DNA from 4 places in the Mesorhizobium sp. M1050 genome. Region 4 is predicted to be linked to each of the others. Evidence: predicted binding sites of a transcription regulator. Region 4 holds the regulator's gene; each other region holds the start of a gene.
What was found. The regulator PhoB, encoded in region 4, activates phosphate uptake and scavenging genes when phosphate is short. The targets are predictions, from matches to a motif close to TGTCATNNANCTGTCAT.
Positions count from the first base shown of each region.

Region 1: NKH57_RS33295 (RNA degradosome polyphosphate kinase) is a predicted target of PhoB. The motif match lies at 1,654-1,670, and genes of this name have one in related genera.
Region 2: phnG (phosphonate C-P lyase system protein PhnG) is a predicted target of PhoB. The motif match lies at 3,046-3,062, and genes of this name have one in related genera.
Region 3: NKH57_RS14870 (alkaline phosphatase D family protein) is a predicted target of PhoB. The motif match lies at 2,098-2,114, and genes of this name have one in related genera.

Region 1 is NZ_JAMYMV010000142.1:28-4,090, forward strand. Features, by position in the region: gene NKH57_RS33285 (FAD-dependent monooxygenase) at 87-1,325, opposite strand; gene NKH57_RS33290 (zinc-finger domain-containing protein) at 1,345-1,590, opposite strand; gene NKH57_RS33295 (RNA degradosome polyphosphate kinase) at 1,835-4,036, shown strand; gene ppx (exopolyphosphatase) at 4,036-4,063, shown strand, end outside.
Region 2 is NZ_JAMYMV010000050.1:1-4,063, reverse strand. Features, by position in the region: partial or broken gene NKH57_RS23610 (alpha-D-ribose 1-methylphosphonate 5-phosphate C-P-lyase PhnJ) at 1-367, opposite strand, end outside; gene fosX (FosX/FosE/FosI family fosfomycin resistance hydrolase) at 364-783, opposite strand; gene NKH57_RS23600 (carbon-phosphorus lyase complex subunit) at 780-1,892, opposite strand; gene phnH (phosphonate C-P lyase system protein PhnH) at 1,894-2,505, opposite strand; gene phnG (phosphonate C-P lyase system protein PhnG) at 2,505-2,966, opposite strand; gene phnF (phosphonate metabolism transcriptional regulator PhnF) at 3,088-3,837, shown strand.
Region 3 is NZ_JAMYMV010000022.1:70,641-74,703, reverse strand. Features, by position in the region: gene NKH57_RS14880 (TetR/AcrR family transcriptional regulator) at 1-556, opposite strand, end outside; gene NKH57_RS14875 (MFS transporter) at 631-1,914, shown strand; gene NKH57_RS14870 (alkaline phosphatase D family protein) at 2,186-3,760, shown strand; gene NKH57_RS14865 (hypothetical protein) at 3,853-4,063, opposite strand, start outside.
Region 4 is NZ_JAMYMV010000046.1:14,857-18,919, reverse strand. Features, by position in the region: gene eglC (endo-1,3-1,4-beta-glycanase EglC) at 1-355, opposite strand, end outside; gene phoB (phosphate regulon transcriptional regulator PhoB) at 892-1,581, opposite strand; gene phoU (phosphate signaling complex protein PhoU) at 1,601-2,308, opposite strand; gene pstB (phosphate ABC transporter ATP-binding protein PstB) at 2,334-3,137, opposite strand; gene pstA (phosphate ABC transporter permease PstA) at 3,134-3,985, opposite strand; gene pstC (phosphate ABC transporter permease subunit PstC) at 3,989-4,063, opposite strand, start outside.

The sequences.
Region 1 (4,063 bases), on a different contig from region 4:
TCCCTCCACCCCCCCCGGTCCCCGCGCCCCCAACCCCGCCCGCACCGAGGGGGGTGCTGTCCCACCAACCGATTGTGCTTGTACGCTCAGCGTCGAATGATCTTCTGAGCCCGCCACCCATAGAGCCAGTCCAAATCCGCCGCGAGTTTTTCCGACGAGCGGATTTTCAGGAACACATTGCGCGCGATCGCCACTGGGCCCGCGGCATGCCAGGCAAGGCGGTTGATGGCGCCGCGGCGTGCGACCCTGGCGACGCGCGGCCGCCGCAGGTTCTCCCAGATTTGTAGGCTTTGTGCCGGATCGGCAGGGAAATCGACAATGATATCGGCAAGTGTCGCCGCATCCTCGATCGCCATGGCCGCGCCTTGCGCCGCGAACGGCGTCATCGCATGTGCGGCGTCGCCGATCAGTGCGATGCCGTCCGGCATTGTCCAGGGTCGCTTCTGATCGACGGTATGGAGCGGCCAGGTCAGCCACGGTCCAGCCCTTTCCACCAGTCTTGCAAGGCCTGGCGCGGTGCCGCGCACTGCGGCGGCGAGGATGCCGGGATCGGCATGGCCGGACCAGCCTTCGGCGATGCGTTCGCCCTTGGTGAAGGCGACGATATTGAAGGCGTCACCCCCGCTGACGGGATAGGCGACCATATGGAAGCCCGGGTGCAGGAAGGTGGTGACGCAGTCCGGAGCGCCGATCGCCGCGAACGCCTGCCCTGCGGCACTAAGCGCGGTGGTCGTGCGCCAGGCCAGTTCGCCGGAAAAGCGACTTCTTGGCGAGGCAGCCCCCTTTGCCGCGTCGACAAGCCCGCGCACCGAGGACCAAACGCCATCGGCGCCGACCAGCAGGAACCCCTCGGCCGCGATGGATTTGCCGTCGATCTCAACCGTCGCGGTGATGCCATGGGCTCCGGTGGCAAAACCGTGGAGGCGGGCCCCAGTGACGATCTTGATGTCGGCGATCTCGTCGGCACGCGCCATCAGTGCACTCTGCAGGTCGGCCCTGTGGGCGACGAGATAGGGCAGCTGCCAGCGCGTCTCGGCGACTTGCCCCAACGGCACGCGTGCCAGTTCGCGCAGCGTCGCTGCGTCCTTCAAGACCACGGCTTCCGGCCGCACCGCTGCCGGCAGCAGCCGGTCGAGCACGCCAAGCTGGCCGAGTATGCGCGTCGCGTTGGGAGAAAGCTGGAGGCCGGCGCCTACCGCCTCCAGGCGCTGCGCCTGTTCGAACACCTGCACGGAATAGCCGTGTTTGGCGAAAGCAAGCGCTGCGGTCAGCCCGGCGACGCCCGCCCCGGCGATGAGAATTTGCCGGGAACGCATGTCGTTCATCGAGCTTGTCGCGAAAGAATCAGGCAGCCTGATCGATATAGATGCAGCCGGCCGGCAGCGTTTCCGTCGCCTTCAGCTTGGGCGAATAGCGGTACAGCGTCGAGCAATAGGGGCAGACTTTTTCATTGTCGTCGCCCATGTCGAGAAACACATGCGGGTGATCGAAAGGCGGGTTGGCGCCCGTGCACATGAATTCCTTGACGCCGATGTCGATAGCCGGGTAGCCCGCATCGTTCTGAAAATGGGGAATGGAACCGCCTGCCATCGTCGTCTCCTTAACGCAGTCTCATCTGCATCTGGATCATAACAGGCGTCTTTGCAAGTTCGATGAAATGAAACTGTCGCAAAAGTCTGTCAGAGGATAAGTTAAGCCGGTTAACGCATGACCCGGAAAACCGACTTCGGTTTTCGGAAGGGATCATGCGTTGCCTTGGAGTGGCAGAGCGTCCTTTGCGCGTCCTCGAGGACGCGCCGCGCCCTAGCCGGCAGACGGTGTGGAAGAGCGGAATATGAACGAACTGAAGCCGGTGCAGAGCGAATTCATCAACGTGGAGGCGGCAAGCCCGGAAGGCGGCAATCCGGATCGTTTCGTCAATCGCGAATTTTCCTGGCTGCAGTTCAACCGGCGCGTTCTCGAAGAATCGCTGAACCTCAATCATCCGCTGCTGGAACGTGTCCGCTTCCTGTCGATCTCGGCCGCCAATCTCGACGAGTTCTTCATGGTGCGCGTCGCCGGCCTCGCCGGCCAGGTGCGCGAAGGCATCGTGCTGAAAAGTCCTGACGGGCGCACCCCCGAACAGCAGCTGGAACAGCTGCTGCGCGAGGTCGAGCGGCTGCAGGAAGACCAGCAGAAGAGCCTGTCTGCGCTCACGGTGCTGCTCAACAAGGAGGGCATCGAGACCATTACCCGCGACGCGCTCACCAAGGACGAGAAAATCTGGCTGGAAGACCACTTCCAGGAGCAGGTGTTTCCGGTGCTGACACCGCTGTCGATCGACCCGGCGCACCCGTTCCCGTTCATCCCCAATCTCGGCTTCTCGATGGCGCTGCAATTGCGTCATCGCAAGAACGGCGAAGAGATGAGTGCGCTGCTGCGCCTGCCGGTGGCGCTCAAGCGCTTCATCCGTCTGCCGGACCGCAAACGCCACGTCCGCTTCATCCCGCTGGAAGAGGCGGTCGGCCTGTATATCGGCAAGCTCTTCCCTGGCTATGAGGTCAAGGGCTCGGGCACGTTCCGCATCATCCGCGACAGCGATATCGAGGTCGAGGAAGAATCGGAAGATCTCGTGCGCCTGTTCGAGACGGCACTCAAGCGGCGCCGCCGCGGCTCGGTCATCCGCATCGAGTTCGACATACTGATGCCTGGCGAACTGCGCGACTTCGTCGCCGGCGAGCTTGGCGTGTCGTCGAGCCGCATCAGCGTTTTGACCGGGCCGCTGGCGCTCAGCCAGATTTCCGAAATCGTCGCCGTTCCCCGCGACGATCTCAAATTCACCCCCTACAATCCGCGCTTTCCCGAACGCATTCGCGAGCACGGCGGCGACTGTTTCGCCGCCATCCGCGAGAAGGACATCGTCGTCCACCATCCGTATGAATCCTTCGATGTGGTGGTGCAGTTCCTGCGTCAGGCGATGGCCGATCCGGAAGTGGTGGCGATCAAGCAGACGCTTTACCGCACCTCCAATGACAGCCCGATCGTGCGCGCGCTGGTCGACGCGGCCGAGGCCGGCAAATCGGTTACGGCTCTGGTCGAACTCAAGGCGCGCTTCGACGAGGAGGCCAACATCCGCTGGGCGCGCGACCTGGAGCGTGCCGGCGTGCAGGTCGTGTTCGGGTTTCTCGAACTGAAGACACATGCGAAGATGTCGCTGGTGGTGCGGCGCGAGGACGGCAAATTGCGCAACTATGTGCACCTCGGCACCGGCAACTACCATCCGGTCACGGCGCGCATCTACACCGACCTGTCCTTCTTCACCACCGATCCGACGATTGCACGCGACGTCGCCCAGCTCTTCAATTTCATCACCGGCTATGCCGAGCCGACGGACGAAATGCGTCTGGCGATCTCGCCATTCACGCTGAGAAGCCGCATCTTGAAGCATATTGCCGACGAGATTGCCTATGCTGTGGAAGGCAAGCCGGCGCGCATCTGGATGAAGATGAACGCGCTCGTCGACCCGATCATCATCGACGCGCTCTATGATGCCAGCCGCGCCGGAGTCGAGATCGACCTTGTCGTGCGCGGCATCTGCTGCCTGCGGCCGCAGGTTCCGGGCCTTTCGGAGAACATTCGTGTAAAATCGATCGTCGGGCGGTTTCTCGAGCACAGCCGCATCTATTGCTTCGGCAACGGTCACGGCCTGCCGTCGGACGAGGCTGTCGTCTACATCTCGTCGGCGGACCTCATGCCGCGCAATCTCGACCGCCGCGTCGAAACCATGGTGCCGATCACCAACCCAACTGTGCATGAACAGATCCTTGGCCAGATCATGCTTGGCAACATCATGGACAATCAGCAAAGTTTCGACGTATTGGCTGATGGAACTTCCCGGCGCGTGGTGCTGGAGGAGGGCGAGGAACCGTTCAACGCGCAGGAATATTTCATGACCAATCCGAGCCTGTCGGGACGGGGTGACGCGCTGAAGTCGCACGCGCCCAAGCGCATCGCGCAATTCAAGCGCCGCAAGAAGAACGCCGCAGCGTCCGGCTGATGCTGTCTAATTCCCAAGGCCGGTTGC
Region 2 (4,063 bases), on a different contig from region 4:
AGACAAGCACCTGGCCCGCAGTCAGCGGATGCTCGGGGATGCGGTGACGGGTCTGGATGATGGTGGCGCTGGCTGTGTCGGTGGTCACCGCGACATTGGCGACCTTCTTGAAGAAGGCGCGGATCGAGACGGCATTGGTGGTGTCGTCGGCGCCCTGGTCGATCACTTTCAGCACATCGTCGGGACCGATGATCGAAGCGGTGACCTGCACGCCGCCGGTGCCCCAGCCATAGGGCATCGGCATTTCGCGCGAGGCGAACGGCACCTGATAGCCGGGGATGGCGATGCCCTTGAGGATCGCGCGGCGGATCATCCGCTTGGTCTGTTCGTCGAGATAGGCGAAGTTGTAGGTGGCGATGTCGGTCATTGCGCGACTTTCAGTCCCTTGGCGTAGCGTGCCAGCCGCTCCGCGAGCGTGCCTGTGTGCAGTTCGAACATGTGGTTGTCGTCGTCGTAGAAATAGATCGAGCGGCCTTCACCCTCGACGCGTGGGCGCGGCGGGCGCGTGTCGAGGCCAAGCGCTTTGACGCGCTCGGCGTAGCGGTCGAAATCGGCGTCATCGATCTTGAAGGCGATGTGGTTGTAGCTGCGTTCCGGCAAGGGATCGCCCTCCATGATGGCGACCCAGATGTCGCCGATCAGGAAGAACTTTTCGCGCGACAGCGAGAACTGTTCGGCGCCGCTGGCATAGACCTCTCGGGCGTCGAGTATGCCCTCGAGGATCTCGGTCATCCGGTCGAGATCGCGGACGATAAAGGTCATGTGGGAGAGGCCTTCGATCATTCCGCAGCCTCCCGCTTCTCTTCGGCCTTCGTAGGGTTTTCGCGGGCGTCGTATTCGGCACGCATGCGGCGCACGAGGTCGAGTTCGGCCTGAAAGTCGACATAGTGCGGCAGCTTCAGATGTTCGACGAAGCCGGTCGCCTGAACGTTGTCGGAATGCGAGATGACGAACTCCTCATCCTGGGCAGCAGCGACGACATCCTCGCCCAACTCGCTGGCGCGCAGCGCCCGGTCGCAGAGCGCCATCGCCATCGCCTTGCGCTCGCTCTGGCCGAAGACGAGGCCGTAGCCGCGGGTGAATTGCGGCGGCGCCTTGGCCGAACCCTTGAACTGGTTGACCATCTGGCATTCGGTGATGCGCACAGTGCCGAGCGGGACAGCAAAAGGCAGTTCGGGCACGTCGAGTTCCAGCTCGACCTCGCCGATGCGGATTTCGCCGACAAAGGGATGATTGCGGGCATAGCCGCGCTGTGTGGAATAGCCGAGCGCCAGCAGGAAGCCCTCGTCGCCGCGCGACAGCGCCTGCAGGCGGATGTCGCGCGCCATCGGGAACTCCAGCGGCTCGCGGGTGATGTCGCCGGGGACGTGATCCTGCGGCATGTCGCCGTCCGGTTCGATCAGGCCTTCGCGGGCAAGGATGGCCGAGACGCGCGGCATGGCTTGCGCTTCGGTCTCGCGCTGCAGCGGCTCGGCGACGTCGGCGCCGGCGGCAAGCTCGGGATCGAGCAGCCGGTGGGTGTAGTCGAAGGTCGGGCCGAGCAACTGGCCGCCAGGCAGGTCCTTGTAAGTCGCCGACACGCGCCGCTCGACCAGCATGGTGGCGGTGTCGATAGGCTTGGTGTAGCCGAAGCGCGGCAGCGTGGTGCGATAGGCGCGTACCAGGAAGATTGCCTCGATCATGTCGCCGCGCGCCTGGACGATGGCGAGTGCCGCCAGTTCCCGGTCGTAGAGCGAGCCTTCGCTCATCACCCGGTCGACGCCGAGCGCCAGCTGCTCGACGATCTGGTCGAGGCGAAGGGCTGGCACCGAACGGTCGCCACGGCGGCGGTCGGCAAGCAGGCTGTGGGCGTTGGCGATTGCGGCTTCACCGCCTTTAACCGCGACATACATCTTACGCCTCCATCGTCTTGATGCGCGTCGTGCGCGGCAGGCAGGCAATGCCGTCCGATGTGGTGAGGATGATGTCGACGCCTCGCGGAAAGCGCTTGATGTTCTGCTTCCACTGTTCGACGAAATGGCGTGGCATCCGTGCCGGCGCGATCGTCGCGCTGGCTTCGATGCCGGGGCCTTCGAGCAACAGCGGCGTGCCGGAGACGAGATCGCTGACCTGCAGGACCAATGTGGTCGAACGGTCGGGATAGTCCTGCGTGCCTTGCGAAAAACCGTCGAGCGCCATCATCTCGGCCGGGGCTGCGATCAACGCGAAATGCGCATCGGCCGGCGTGTTGGCCAATGGCGCGCCGGTGTGGAAACCAAGCCAGGATTTGATGGCAGGGGAAGCCTGTAAAGCCGGGTCGAGCCAGAGCGGGGTGTCATTGTCGCAAAGCGCCAGCGCAATGGCACCGGCGGTCGCCGACAGCGGCGCCGGCGGACGGGCAAAGGCGGGCAACGGCTGCACGCTGCCAGGCCGCGCCATCGCCTCCATGACAGCGCGGAACACGGTCTGTGCGTTGAAGACCGGATCGGCGAAGCCGCCCTCGATCGATTGCGATGCGATGTCCATCAGTCTTCTCCGCGTACCATGGTGAAGAAATCCACCTTCGTTGCCGCCGTCTCGGCGCGGCGGCGTTCATGCGCCGTGGTCAGGGCCGACCGCAGAGGCGCTATCAGCCCGGTCTCGACCTCGGCGCGGCGGGCCGGGTCCTGCCACAGTGCGTCGGCGATGGCCGCCAGCTTCGCCTTCTGCTTGTCGCGGCCAAGCGCATAGCAATGGCCGACCTGTCCGGACGGCAGCCGGACGGTGGCGCGGGTGACGGTCGCCTCGCCGACATTGAAGGGCGCGCCCCCACCGCCGATGCGGCCGCGTACGGTGACCAGGCCGGTTTCGGGGCCGCGCAGCAGTTCTGCGTCCGAAGGCAGTCCGGCCTCGTTCCAGAGCCGAACGATGTCGTCGCCGCCGGATTGCGCCAGGGTTGCCATCGCGGCCTTGCGTTCGGCTTGATCGCGGGCTTCCTGTCCTCGCATCAGCAACATTCCTCTTCGCCAAATTTGTCTATTGATATAGACAACTATACAAATTATACCTATTATCTAGCGCGAGTCCATGACGGGTGGATGACAAGCACTTGAAGACTGGGGGCAATCAATGGTCGGGCGGCTGGCAGCGAACAGCATCGAGCGGCGCAGCGGCGTCTCGCTGTGGCGGCAGATCGCCGAGAAGATCCTGCAGGCGATCGCCGTCGGCGATTTCGCAGAAAGCGCCGCGCTGCCGCCGGAGATGGCACTGGCTGAGCGCTATGGCGTCAACCGCCACACCGTGCGCAGCGCCATATCGGCCCTTGTGCAGGAAGGGGTGCTGCGGGCCGAGCAGGGGCGCGGCACCTTCGTGCTGTCGCGCAGGCGGCTGTCCTATCCCATCGGTGCGCGCACACGCTTTTCAACGGGCCTGCAAGGGCAGACATCGGAACGGCATATCGTCCTGCTGGCGTCCTCGGTCGAGCCGGCCAGCCAGCGCGTCGCCGAGGGGCTGGGGCTCGCCAAGGGAGCCGATGTGATCCGCCTGGAAACGCGCGGCGAAGCCGACGGACGGCCTGTGTCGCGCGCTGCCGGCTGGTTCGATGCCCGGCGCTTTGCCGGTATCGATGCTGCAATGGCGGAGACCGGCTCGATCACCGCATCGCTCGCCCGGTTCGGCATCGACGACTATCTCAGGCAATCGACCGTGCTATCGGCGCGCCACGCCGATGCGGCGGACCTTGCAGACCTCGACCTGCAACCGGGCGCCATCGTGCTGGTTACAGTCGCTGTCAACGTCACGCCGGATGGCCAGCCGATCCAGTTTTCGGAGTCCAGGTTTCCGGCAGAACGGGTGGAGCTGAAGCTGTCGGCGCTGTAGGGAGTGCCGGCCTTATGCGAGACCGTGATTTATCTGACTCACGCTGATCGGTCGCGCGCTCCCCTGTCAGCGGCTTGGCGTTTGAGGACCGCCTTCCCCCACTCCGTCTCGGCTTCGCCGAGCCACCTCTCCCCCTCCGGAGCAGGGGAATCGCATATGAGTAAGAGTAAGTCTTGCGTTGAGTGGAAAGGTTGATTCTTTAGGGGCCTTCTCTTTGAAGAGGAGA
Region 3 (4,063 bases), on a different contig from region 4:
CGCCGAGCCCGAACAACTGACCGCTGATATAGGCGCCCTCGATCAGGAGCAGCAGGCCGTCGCCGAGCGTGTCAGGGTCTTGGGCGCCCATCGCAACCGCCATGGCGCGCAGGCGGCGGCGCAGTTCCTGCTTGTTGGCCTCGCTGACCACGCGGGCCGGATGGCTGTGATCGGGATATTCGACCGCCGCATTGGTCATGCCGCAGCCGCGATAGTCCGCCACTTGCGTTCGCTTGCCGATGCGGGTCAGGAAGGCCTTGATCTGCGCGCGCGGGTCGCCGGGATGAGCGGCGACAGCCTCATCGAAACGCTCCCAGTATTCACGGTCGTATTGCCTGAGATAGGAAGCGGCCAGTTCATCCTTGGAGGGGAAGCTGCGATAGAGGCTGGGCTTGGTGACGCCGGCGCGTTTGACGATCTCGTCGACGCCGATCGCCCTGATACCGCGTCGGTAGAACAGATCATAGGCGACATCGAGAATCTTCTTGGCGGCTTTCGGCGGCGCCGATGCATGATCGTCGCTGATGGTCAGATCAATATTTTTGTCCGTTGGCATCGTGTGACTCGATTGACAATGTTACCGATCGGTACGTATACCTGTTCCCACCCTGAAACGTACCGGTCAGTAACATGATAACTCAATCACGTCCCTTTGGCCAGCGCTACGCCTTCGTCGTGGTTGGCATCATCTTTCTCTGCCTGCTGGTCGCGGCCGGCCTGCGGTCCGCACCCGCCGTCATGATGCTGCCGCTGGAGAACAGCTTTGGCTGGCGGCGAGACGTCATCTCGCTGGCCGCTGGTGTCGGCATCCTGCTTTACGGTCTCACCGGTCCGTTTGCCGCGGCGCTGATGGAGCGCATCGGGCTGCGCCGCACACTGCTCGCCTCCCTGATGGTGATGTCGGGCTCTACCGCGCTCAGCCTGCTGATGACCAAGCCCTGGCATCTGTTCATCACCTGGGGCGTGTTCTCGGGCATTGGTTCCGGCGCTGTCGCCAGCGTGCTCGGCGCCACCATCGTCAATCGCTGGTTCAAGACCAATCGCGGCCTTGTCATGGGACTGATGTCGGCCTCAAGCGCCTCCGGCATGCTGGTGTTCCTGCCGATGATCGCTGCTCTGGCGCAGTCGGGTGGGTGGCAGCCGGTCGTCATTGCGGTGGCGATCGCCACCGCCGCCCTGCTACCGCTGGTCTGGCTGCTGGTGCCGGAGCGGCCGGCCTCGATCGGCATGCTGCGCTACGGCGCCGAGGCCGACGACGTGCCGCCGGCTCCGCCCGCTTCACAGGGCAACTTCCTCGCGCATACGTTCTCGACGTTGCGCCGCGCCGCCGGCACGAGGGTGTTCTGGTATCTGTTCGCCACCTTCTTCGTCTGCGGCTTCACCACCAACGGGCTGGTCGGCACGCATCTGATCGCGTTCTGCGGCGATATGGGCATCGGCGAGGTTCAGGCCGCCGGCCTGCTGTCGATGATGGGCATTTTCGACCTGGTCGGCACGACACTGTCGGGCTGGCTTACCGACCGTTACGACCCGCGCAAGCTGCTTGGCGTCTATTACGGCATTCGTGGCCTGTCGCTGATCTATCTGCCCTATTCCGGCTTCTCGGCGACCAGCCTGATCATCTTCGCCGTGCTCTACGGCCTCGACTGGATCGCCACCGTGCCGCCGACGCTGAGGCTCGCCAACGAGGCGTTCGGCGATCGCAGCGGACCGATCGTGTTCGGTTGGATCGTCGCCGGCCACCAGATCGGCGCGGCCACCGCCGCCGCTTTCGGCGGCACCATGCGCGAGTTGCAGGGCAACTACGAACTGGCCTTCCTGATTGCCGGCATGACGGCGATTGCCGCGGCGTGTATCTCGCTGCTGATCAATACAAGCCGGCCAGCGTTTGAACCGGAGCCGAGAGCGGCTTAGCCGCGACGGCGGAGCGCTAATCTCCCCCCTTGAGGGGGAGATGGCCGCGAAGCGGCCAGAGGGGGTCGGTCCGACCGGGCTCTGCCTCCTGGTGCAGATGGAGGTCGGCGCTCTATGCGCGGCGACCCCCTCTGTCGCCTTCGGCGACATCTCCCCCTCGAGGGGGGAGATCACCCTGTTCACTGTTATCAAACCTTCATCATCCCGAGACGCGCCTGAAACATTGACGCTGGATCCTGGTGGCACCGTTCAAGCCATCCAGGAAACAGCCATGAACAAGCTTTCGATGACCCGCCGCGCCTTCGTCACGTCCGCCAGCGCCGTTGGCCTGGCCGGCGTTTCGAGCCTGGCACTGCCATACTATTCGCGCGCCAATCAGCGGCCGGCCTTCACCCATGGCGTCCAGTCGGGCGATGTCGACGCCACCAGCGGCATGGTTTGGACGCGCACCGATCGCCCGTCGCGCGTCATGTTCGAGGTGTCGTCGACGGAGAATTTCGCCAATGCGACGGGCCTGGCACCGCTCGATACGTCGCCGGCCAGCGATTACACCGTCAAACGGCTGCTCACCGACCTCGCTTCCGACCAGGACATCTTCTACCGCATGACATCAGCCGATCTCGCCGACATCAACGCCGTTTCGGAGCCTATCACCGGCCGCTTCAGGACGGCGCCGGCCTCGAAGCGCGACATCCGCTTTGCCTGGTCGGGCGACACGGCCGGCCAGGGCTGGGGCATCGACGAGACCGGCATGAAGACCTACGCCACGATCGGCAGGCATACGCCCGATTTCTTCCTGCACTCGGGCGACACCATCTATGCCGACGGCGCCATGAAGGACGAGGTCGACCTGCCCGGTGGCGGCAAGTGGAAGAACGTCGTGCTGATCGACGGCAAGCGCAAGGTCGCCGAGACGCTGGACGAATACCGAGACCAGTGGAAATACAACATGATGGACCGGAACGTGCTCGGGTTGAGCGCCATCTGCCCGACCTTCTACCAATGGGACGACCACGAAGTTCTAAACAACTGGTCGGATTCGAAGAATCTCAGCGCCGACAATCGCTATACGGAGAAATCCATCCACGTGCTGGCGGCCCGCGCGGCGCGCGCCTTCCATGAGATGACGACGATCCGCTATGAACCCTCCGAGCCCGGCCGTGTCTATCGCAAGATCGCTTACGGGCCGCTGCTCGACGTGTTCTTCCTCGACATGCGGTCCTATCGCGGCCCCAATGGTCCGGACATGCAAGATGAGATGACCCCGCAATCGCGCATTCTCGGCGAACAGCAGACGAAATGGCTGAAGCGCGAGCTGGCGAGTTCGAAGGCGACCTGGAAAATCATCGCCGCCGACATGCCGCTCGGCCTCGTCGTCTGGGATGACGGCACCAAGAAGGTCGGCGCCGAAGCGGTCAGCAATGGCGATAATGGCTTGCCAAAGGGACGCGAGCTCGAGATCGCCGACCTGCTGCGTTTCATCAAGAACGCCGGCATCAGCAACACAGTCTGGCTGACCGCCGACGTGCACTACACGGCCGCCCACCACTACAACCCGGACAAGGCGCAGTTCCAGGATTTCAATCCGTTCTGGGAATTCGTCTCGGGCCCGATCCACGCCGGCACGTTCGGCCCCAACGATTTTGACATGACATTCGGGCCGGAGCTGAAGTTCATCAAGGCGCCGACTGCCGAACAGGGTCAGAACCTGCCGCCATCGGCGGGCCTGCAATTCTTCGGGCTGGTCGATATTTCAGGCGCCAGCGAGCAGATGACGGTGCGGCTGATGGACCGCGACGACAACGAACTCTTCAAGGTAACGCTCGACCCAGTACGGTCGGCATAAACGCACTATTCACCCTCCCCCTTGTGGGGAGGGTCGGCGCGGCGGCTTCGCAAAGCGAAGCTGCCGAGACGGGGCGGGGGTGAAGCGCCCTCTTAGTCCGGGTAGCAGACCATTGGAATGTTCGGCCAGACGGCGCTGTCGCAGTTGGCGGTGTCCTGCCTCTGCTTGAAGGAGGCGCTGACCGGGCCGGTCACCATCGGGTCGACCCCGTCGGGTGCGTCGGCGAAGACCTGCTCGGCTGTCTGCGTGCCGGACTGCGCAACGGGGGGCGTCTCGCGCAGCGTAGCAGCCGACTGCGCGGCG
Region 4 (4,063 bases):
GATGACCCGACCCGCCCTTGATGATGTTGTCCAACGCATTTCCGAACGCATATCGATTGGCGCCGGTAACGACCAGGTTCTCGAAATTGTCGGGGAGCTTGTAGCTCATCCAGGTGTCGATCGTGTCGATCCCTGCCCCGGGATCTTCGACCGCCTTATTGTTGGTGGAATAGAGATGATAATAGTCGTCGCCGGCGCCACCGTACATCGTGACATTGACGCCGGTGTCTCCCCAGAAGGAGTCGTTGCCTGAGGTGCCATGCAGTTCGGCCCCGGCTCCGGTTGCCGAGAACCAATGACTGGACGCGCCGGTGTAGGGAAGAGGAATACCTTTGGCGTTTAAGACCGTGCTCATCAGAAATCCTTCCTCTTAGTGTCCGACCTGGTCAAATCATTCGGCGCAGGGTCCGGCGACCGCTTTCAAAGCAACGTTGCAAAGAACGAGATCGTTCCCGCGGAATCGTCATCAGATCCAAGATCGTATTGACTATTCGGAGCACATACAATCAATAAAGAAGAGGGAAACTCGCTCTTAGTCGGATAAAATTTTTAATAAAATTGCGCATTTATGCGAAACCACATCCTCTAGCGGGCACATAGCCATATTAGTTCAAATTGTTTCTTGATGCGCGTGACTTTGATCGGAGTTCTGCGGGCAAGATAGCAATGTGACCAACTAAAGCGTGTCACGGGCCGTGCTTCCTGCGGCCAGCCTGGCAGAAAAGCGAATTGGGAGATCGGAGGGCAATCGCCAGCCAGTCAAGGTACGCGCCGAGCCCGCGACCGCGAAGGGCAGTTAAAACTTCGATCCCGCCTGCTTGAATGTCTGGATCGCGTGGCCATTGGCGACCACCTGCTGATCAAGTTTGAACCTTGGTTCCGATCTATCGGCTAGTCTTCCCTGATCGAGTAGCCTGCGCCCCGAATGGTGCGGATGACGTCGGGCATGCGGCCGTTGTTGACGGCTTTGCGCAGCCGCCCGACATGCACGTCCACCGTGCGTTCGTCGATGTAGATCGTTTCGCCCCAGACGTTGTCGAGCAGCTGGCTGCGCGAGAACACGCGGCCGGGATGGCGCATCATGAATTCGAGCAGGCGGAATTCGGTCGGCCCGAGCCGGATCTCGCTCTTCTTGCGATAGACCCGGTGCGATTCTCGATCGAGCACGATGTCGCCGACCTTCAGCACGCTGGACAGCAGTTCCGGCTTGGCACGGCGCAGCAGCGCCTTGACCCTGGCCATGAACTCCGGTGTCGAAAACGGCTTGACCAGATAATCGTCGGCGCCGGTCGAGAGGCCCCGCACGCGATCGCTCTCCTCGCCGCGCGCGGTCAGCATGATGATCGGCAGCCGCTCGGTCTCGGGACGCATTCGCAGGCGCCGGCAGAGTTCGATGCCGGAGACCGCCGGCACCATCCAGTCGAGCACCAGAAGGTCGGGCACGTTCTCCTGCAGCCGGATCTCGGCCTCGTCGCCGCGCGTCACGACCTCGACCTGATAGCCCTCGGACTCCAGATTGTAACGGAGCAGCACGCCTAGCGGCTCCTCGTCCTCCACCACCATGATGCGTGGCGCGATCATCGGCTGGTTACCCCTGTCGTCATGCCGCGGGCGCGGACATTGTCGTCTCGTCCTGTTTCGGACGATTGGCCGGCAGCTGCGTGCCGGTCAAAACATAATAGGCATTTTCCGCGATGTTGGTGACATGGTCGCCGATGCGCTCGAGGTTCTTGGCGCAGAACAAAAGATGCGTGCACGCGGTGATGTTGCGCGGGTCTTCCATCATATAGGTGAGAAGCTCGCGGAACACGGAGGTGTATTTGACGTCGATGCGTTCGTCGTCGGCACGCAGTTTCGCCAGCGCGGCGGCGTCACGCGCCGCATATTCCTCGATGACGCCCTGCACCTGGATCAGCACCAGTTGTGCCATTCCATCGATCGAGTGCGAAAGGTCGCGCGGCGTGACGCTGAGGCCGACAGTGCCGACACGCTTGGCGATGTTCTTGGCAAGGTCGCCGATGCGTTCGAGATCGCCGGCCATGCGGATAGAACCGACGACATGGCGCAGATCATCGGCCATCGGCTGCCGCTTGGCGATCAGCGTGATTGCGCGGTCGTCGAGCTCGCGCTGGCGCGCGTCCATGATCGCATCATCGGAGACGACGCGCTGTGCCAAGGCGTTGTCGGAATTCAAGAGCGCCTTGGTCGCACCGCCGACCATCGAGCTGGCGAGATCGCCCATGTCGCTGATGAGCTTGCTGATCTGACCGAGATCCTCGTCGAAAGAAGCGACTGTGTGTTCGCTCATGATCCTGTTCCTCGTATGCCTGAGCTCAGCCGAAGCGGCCGGTGATGTAGTCCTGCGTGCGCTTCTCGCGGGGCGACGTGAAGATCTTCTCGGTGCGGTCGAACTCGACCAGCTCGCCCAGATACATGAAGGCCGTCTGCTTCGATACGCGCGCCGCCTGCTGCATGTTGTGGGTGACGATGACGATCGTGTAGTCGGCTTGCAACTCGTCGATCAGTTCCTCGATCTTGGCGGTCGACAGCGGGTCGAGCGCCGAGGCGGGCTCGTCGAGCAGGATGACTTCCGGCTTCACCGCCACGGTGCGGGCGATGCAGAGCCGCTGCTGCTGGCCGCCGGAGAGGCTGAGGCCGCTGGCGTCGAGCTTGTCCTTGACCTCGGTCCAGAGTGCCGCGCGCTTCAGCGCCTGCTCGACGCGGCCGTCCATCTCCGACTTGCTCAGCTTCTCGTAGAGCCTGATGCCGAACGCGATGTTTTCATAGATCGACATCGGAAATGGCGTCGGCTTCTGGAACACCATGCCGATCTTGGTGCGCAGCAGGTTGAGGTCCTGCGAGCGGTCGAGAACGTTCTGGCCGTCGAGCAGCACCTGACCTTCGGCCGTCTGCTTGGGATAGAGCTCGTAGATGCGGTTGAAGACGCGCAGCAGCGTCGACTTCCCGCAGCCCGAAGGCCCGATGAAGGCGGTGACGCTGCGCTCCGGCAAGGACAGCGTAATGTCCTTCAGCGCCTTCGACTGGCCGTAGTAGAAGTTGAGGTTCTTGACCTCGATCTTGGCCTTGGCGGTGGCCTCGGCGGCGATCGTCATGTCTGGAGACAACATCTGGCTCATTTGTCCTCTCTGCGTCCGGTCAGGCTGCGCGCAACGATGCTGAGCGCAAGAACCGTCAATGTGATGATGAGTGCGCCGGTCCAGGCCAGTTGCTGCCATTCCTCGTAGGGGCTGAGAGCGAACTGGAAGATGGTGACAGGCAGGCTGGCCATCGGCGCGTTGAGATTGCTCGACCAGAACTGGTTGTTGAGCGCCGTGAAGAGCAGTGGTGCCGTCTCGCCGGAGATACGGGCGATCGACAGCAATATGCCGGTGACAATGCCCGATAGCGCGGCGCGGTAGGCGACCGACTTGATGACCACCCAGCGCGGTGCGCCGATCGCGGTGCCGGCTTCGCGCAAGGCGTTCGGCACCAAATTGAGCATGTCTTCGGTGGTGCGTACCACCACCGGAATGACGAGGATGGCGAGCGCGACAGCACCGGCGATTGCCGAGAAATGCCCCATCGGCCGCACCATAAGTTCGTAGACGAACAGGCCGATGATGATCGACGGCGCCGACAGCAGGATGTCGTTGATGAAGCGCACCACGGTGGTCAGCCTGGAAAAGCGACCGTATTCGGCCATGTAAGTGCCGGCCAGCACTCCGATCGGCGTACCGACGATGACGGCGATGATCGTCATGACCACGCTGCCATAGATGGCGTTGAGCAGGCCGCCGGCGTCGCCGGGAGGCGGCGTCATCTGCGTGAAGACGTCAAGGGACAGGCCGGCCGCGCCCTTGTAGACCAGCGCGCCGAGGATGAGCGCCAGCCAGGCAAGTCCGATGCCCGCCGCGGTGACACACAGCGTCATCATCACGGCATTCTTCCTCTTGCGGCTCTGGTGAAGCGATGTGGCTGTCGACATCGGTCAGGCTCCGGTGCGGGCGTCGATGCGCATCAGCATGTAGCGGGCGATGGCAAGGATCAGGAAGGTGATGACGAA